DNA from 2 places in the Plantactinospora sp. BB1 genome. Region 2 is predicted to be linked to the other one. Evidence: riboswitches for the same ligand, from Rfam matches in the RefSeq annotation. Region 2 holds a riboswitch; the other holds the start of a gene.
What was found. Region 2 has a riboswitch for thiamine pyrophosphate ahead of thiE (thiamine phosphate synthase). Riboswitches for the same ligand answer to the same signal wherever they lie in the genome.
Positions count from the first base shown of each region.

Region 1: linked by a shared signal. The riboswitch ahead of C6W10_RS35005 (ECF transporter S component) and the one ahead of thiE (thiamine phosphate synthase) in region 2 are both predicted to bind thiamine pyrophosphate.

Region 1 is NZ_CP028159.1:7,969,306-7,972,176, reverse strand. It holds gene C6W10_RS35010 (ABC transporter ATP-binding protein) at 1-254, opposite strand, end outside; gene C6W10_RS35005 (ECF transporter S component) at 360-950, opposite strand; TPP riboswitch at 1,027-1,134, opposite strand; gene C6W10_RS35000 (sugar isomerase domain-containing protein) at 1,267-2,016, shown strand; gene C6W10_RS34995 (DUF6328 family protein) at 2,157-2,666, shown strand.
Region 2 is NZ_CP028159.1:5,613,034-5,615,904, reverse strand. It holds gene C6W10_RS24460 (ThuA domain-containing protein) at 1-1,146, opposite strand, end outside; TPP riboswitch at 1,489-1,599, shown strand; partial or broken gene thiE (thiamine phosphate synthase) at 1,594-2,214, shown strand; gene thiO (glycine oxidase ThiO) at 2,316-2,871, shown strand, end outside.

The DNA.
Region 1 (2,871 bases), 2.4 Mb from region 2:
TGGAAGACGATCCCGACCCGCTCCCTCGCCTTGCGCGGATCGAGCCCGTCGATCTCGACGGTGCCCTCCTGCTCGCCGGAGTCCTCGGCGAGCAGCCCGGCCAGTGCCGCCAGCAGGGTGCTCTTGCCGGCACCGGAGGCGCCGAGCAGGAGTACCCGCTCGCCGTGCCCGATCCGCAGGTCGACGTCGCGGACCGCCCAGGCCCGCCGGCCCGCGTGCCGCCAGCCGAAGCCGCGCAGCCGCACCTCACTCATGCCGGCACTCCGCTTCGCTGCGTGCCGTCATGAGGCTCATCCGCACTGAGCTGGCTGATTCGCTCGCTCCGCTCGCTCACGACGGCACCACCGCAGTCGCGCCGCTCACACGGCGGTGCGGTCTCGACCGGCCGGGAACCGGTCCAGCACACCGGTCTGGGCCAGGGCCCGGGTGAGCGCCCAGCCGCCGGCACCGGCCAGCACCGCCGAACTGAGCACGGTGAAGAGGAAGACCGGCAGCCGGAACGAGTCGAAGTCGTACTCGGAGTAGTAGCGGATCTGGTCGAAGATCGCCGCGGCGAGCCCGGCCAGCAGGCCGGAGGCGACCGCCACCGGCAGCCGGAACGAGCGGTACCCGACGGCGAGGAACGCCAGCTCGGCGCCGACGCCCTGGGCGAGCCCCTGGAGGATCGCGACGGTGCCCCACTGGCTGCCGAGCAGCACCGAGACGAAGGCGGCGAGGAACTCGCAGTAGAGCGCCGCACCCGGCTTGCGGATCACCAGGCCGCCGAGCACGCCGGGTACCAGCCAGATGCCGTAGATGACCGCCTGGGCCGGCGGGAAGAAGGTGAAGGCACCCTCGGTGGCACCCCAGACCAGGTTCCAGGCCCAGAAGATGACCCCGAACGCGACCGCGATGACCGAGGCGACGACGATGTCGACGGTGCGCCATCTGGTGGTGGTGGACGAACTCATGGGCATGCCTCCCAGTCGCGTGGCGAACCAGGCAAGACGCACGCCGCAACCCGGGACGGCCCGGACTGCGGCGCGGCTGGAGACTCGACCGAACTCCCTGCGCTGGCATTACCCAGATCAGGTTCGAGGGTCTGCGGGTGTGTCACCCGCACTCTCAGCGCTGTGCGCTCCCCTGTCGGATGTGCTGTTGTTCCGCAGACCGTACACCGGATGCCGCGGTGCCGACAGCGGTGGAACCGGCGGATGTGGCGGCGCCCACCAGGTGGCGGGATAGGGTGGATGGCCCAGATCAACATCTCGAAGGGACGCGTGCGGCGTGACACTCAGCCCCGAGGGCTATCTCGACGTGGTCACCGAGACGATCGGGCGGGTGGCGGTGGCCGCCCGGGACGGCGTACGCCGGGCGGCCGACCTGGTCACCGACGCGCTGCGGGCCGGTGGGGTGGTGCAGGCGTTCGGTACCGGCCACTCGGAGGCGCTGGCCATGGAGATCGCCGGCCGGGCCGGCGGGCTGGTCCCGACGAACCGGATCGCGCTGCGTGACCTGGTACTGCGCGGCGGCGAGCCGGTCGAGATCCTCGGCCCGACCCTGGAGCGGGACCCGACCGTGGCCCGCCGGCTCTACGAGCTGACCCCGATCGACCCCCGGGACGTCTTCGTGATCGCCTCGAACTCCGGGGTGAACGGCACCATCGTCGAGTTCGCGTCGCTGGTGAAGGAGCGCGGTCACGGGCTGATCGCGATCACCTCGGAGCAGCACTCGGCCCGGGTCGCCTCCCGGCACCCGTCCGGCCGGAAGCTGAGCGACCTCGCCGACGTGGTACTCGACAACGGCGCCCCGTACGGCGACGCGACGCTGCCGCTGCCCGGTGGCGGCGCGGTCGGCGCGGTCTCCTCGATCACTGCCGCGCTCCTCGCGCAGCAGGTCGTGGTGGAGGTGGTCCGCCGGCTGGTGGAGGCGGGGGAGACGGCCCCGGTCTACCTTTCGGCGAACATCCCGGACAGTGACGACCACAACAACAGCCTGGAGGCGCGGTACGCCGGCCGGATCCGCCGGGGCGGCTGACCCGGCACGCTCCGACCTCCCAGGCCGCCCGGTTTGGTCCCGGTACCGCCTCCCCGTCCGCTGACGAGCCTTCCTCGCGTTTCACGTACGGTCGGTCAGGGCACACTGCTGCGAACTTGACCGAGGGGGAGGAGGCCCAGGTGGCCGTGGAGACGGAGAAGCAGCGTTGGCAGCGAAACTTCGCCGACCTGTTGCAGGAGCTGCGAGTGGCGCAGACCGGGGTGCAGATCCTGTTCGCCTTCCTGCTCACCCTGCCCTTCAGCAACGGCTTCCCGCGAGCCACGGAGTTCCAGAAGGACACCTACATCGTCGCGTTGCTGGCCGCCGCCGCGGCCACCGCGCTGATCATCTCGCCGGTCGCCTTCCACCGGGCGCTCTTCCGGCAGGGGCGCAAGCCGGAACTGGTCCGGTTCGCGCACGGCATGGCGACCGGTGGGCTGGCGTTCATGCTGATCGCGATGGTCAGCTCGGTACTGCTGATCACCGACTTCGTGCTGCCCCGGCCGGTGGCGTTCGTGCTCAGCGGGGTGACCGGGATCTGGTTCCTGACCTTCTGGGCCGTGCTGCCGTTCCTGCGCCGCAACTGGGGCGAGGCCGACGAGGACGACGACGAGGAGCCGGCCACCGCCCGCCCCGACGCGGTCGACTGAACCTCTCCGCTCAGCGCGTCATGTCGTAACTCTCTGCAATCCATACTGGACAGTAGACGTGTTCGTTTGATCGGCTTGTCTACTGTGGCTGATCGGAGGAAATACCCCAGCTCGTCGCCGCTTTATTGATCATTGTCATCTTCGCCTGGGCGGGTCGCCCCCTACACCGAGGCCCTTGACGGAGAGTTATACGCGGAACGACAAC
Region 2 (2,871 bases):
GTTCGGGGCGTAGTAGAGGTACACCCAGCTATTGGTGGCGAAGTCCGGGTCGAGCCGGATCCCGATCAGCCCGTCCTCGTTGCCGGTGAAGACGTCGAGGTCGGCGGCGGTGACCGTGGTGCCGGTCTCCGGCTTGATGATCTGGACCCGGCCGTCGCGTTCGATGTAGAAGACCCGCCCGTCGGCGGCGACGTCCAGCTCCATCGGGTTGTTGGTGTTGCTGTCCAGGGTGATCTTCTCGAAGCTGCTGGTCAGCGAGGCGGAGCAGTCGGCCTCCACCGCACCGGCCGCGGTCCGGATGCCGCCGAGCAGGTGGTCGAGGAACTCCGGCTCGGCGTACGACTGCTGGGTGTGGCCGCCGGCCGTGTACCAGGCCCGGCCGCCGTCGTACTCCTGGCACCAGGCGAACGGGTGGTCGTGGCCCATCGCCCCGGCGCCGGGGGCGTAGCTGGTCTCGTCCAGCGAGGCGAGCACGTGTACGTCGCCGCGCGGGTTGTCGCGGAAGTTGTACCACTCGTCGTACCGGGACCACTCCGCCGGAAGGTCCTTCGTGGACTCGTGCGCGTGGTCCTCGACCTTGACCGTGGCCTGCTGGTTGGCCGGGTGCGAGGCGAAGTACGCCCCGACCAGCTCGCCGTACCAGGGCCAGTCGTACTCGGTGTCCGAGGCGGCGTGCACGCCCGCGTACCCGCCGCCGGCCTTGATGTAGCGCTCGAAGGCGGCCTGCTGCTCGGCGTTCAGCACGTCGCCGGTGGTGGAGAGCCAGATCACCGCCTGGTACCTGCCGAGGTTGGCGTCGGTGAAGGCCGCCGCGTCCTCGGTGGCGTCGACGGTGAACCCGTGCTCCGTGCCGAGCTGCTGGATCGCGGCGATGCCGGCCGGGATGGAGTCGTGCCGGAAGCCGGCCGTCTTGGAGAAGACCAGCACCCGGAAGGATTCCGCCTCGGCGGCCGGTTCGAGTGCCGGCGCCTTCTTGACGGGTGCCTGGGCCTGGGGCAGGACCGCCGGGGCGGCCGAGGCGGGGGTACCGGCCAGTGCGGTCGTGCCGAGCAGGAGTGCCGCGGTCGCGCCGACCAGGCGGCGCCGGAATCTGCGATGGGGGTGCGGAGGGTGCGAGGTGCCGCCGGAGCGGCCGGGGCTGGACACGGAGGATCTCCTTGGTCCGGTGAGGACAGGGGGATCCCGGGTCGGTACGCCGAAGACCGCCACGGGGTGTGGAGGTACGACCGGAACTCGCCGAAGCTCCGGCCATCGAATTCTGCCTTGTGGTTGAACAAATTAGGGCCGCCTGCCGGGCGGCCGGAATAAGGCGGCGAGGTTAATTCAGATAACGGTTACGTAACGGGGTGGAATCATCCGGATAGGACAGACATATCCGCCGGGGCGCCGGTCACGGCACCTCGCACCCCGGTACGTGGTCGGGCGCTGACACTGTGCGATAGGTCACGGCCCTTTACGGATCCGTGACCGGCCACGTACGCTCGCCGACAAGTAACCCACGGGAGCCCGGTGGACCGGGCTGAGAGGGGGGCTGTCGAGCCCCCGACCGTCGAACCTGATCCGGGTAATGCCGGCGCAGGGAGGAGCGTTGCCGTGCTATCCATCGGACGACTTCACCTCATCACCGACACCCGACCCGGGCAGCGGGATCCGCTCGCGGTGGTCGACGCCGCCCTCTCGGTCGCCGGCCCCGAACTCGTCGTGCAGGTGCGGGTGGCCGACGACACCGACGACCGGACGGCGTACGAGCTGGCCGCCGAGGTGGCCCGCCGGTGTGCCGCCGTCGGGGCGTCCTGCCTGGTCAACGACCGGCTGCACCTCGCCCTCGCGGTCGGGGCGGCCGGTGGGCACGTCGGTGCCCGCGACCTGCCGGTCGACGCCGCCCGCCGGGTGCTCGGCCCGGACGCCGTGCTCGGCGCGACCGCCCGGGACCCGGAGACCGGTGCGGCGGCGGTCGCGGCCGGCGCCAGCTATCTCGGCGTCGGCCCCTGCCACGCCACCTCCACCAAGGACGGACTCCCCGCCCCGATCGGCCCGGACGGCATCCGCCGGGTCGCCTCGACCGTGCCGGTACCGGTGATCGCGATCGGCGGGATCACCGCCGACCGGGTGCCGGAACTGCTCGCCGCCGGGGCGTACGGCGTCGCCGTGGTCGGCGCCGTCTCCGGCGCCGCCGACCCGGCCCGGGCCACCGCCGATCTCCTCACCGCCCTGCACACCGATCCGCCCCCACCCGATCCGGGACGGGGAACATCGCCGGGGTGGGACCCCCGGCGCGGTTCCCCGCACTCCGGCGCGGGTGCGGGGGCGGGGGGATGGTAGGCGGGGACCGGGCGGCGGACGTCGCGGTGGTCGGCGGCGGCCCGATCGGGCTCGCCGTCGCCTGGCGCTGCGCCGCCCGGGGCCTGCGGGTCAGCCTCCACGACCCCGCGCCCGGCTCCGGCGCCTCCGACGTCGCGGCCGGAATGCTCGCCCCGGTCGCCGAGAGCTACTTCGGCGAGCGGACGCTGACCGGACTGCTGGTCGAGTCCGCTGCCCGCTGGCCGGCCTTCGCCGCCGAACTCGCCGAAGCGACCGGCCTGGACCTGGGCTATCGGACCGAGGGGACGCTGACCGTCGCGCTCACCTCCGACGACCTGGCCGAGGCGGAGCGGCTCTGGACGTACCAGCGGGACCTGGGGCTGCCGGTGACCCCGCTGCGGCCGGCGGAGCTGCGGGACCGCGAACCGCTGCTGGCCACCCGGCTGCGCGGCGGCGCGCTCGCCGCCAGCGACCACCAGGTCGACCCGCGCCGGCTGGTCACCGCGCTGCGGGCCGCCGTCGAACGCGCCGGGGTGACGGTGCTGGCCCGGCCGGTCCGGGACCTCGCCG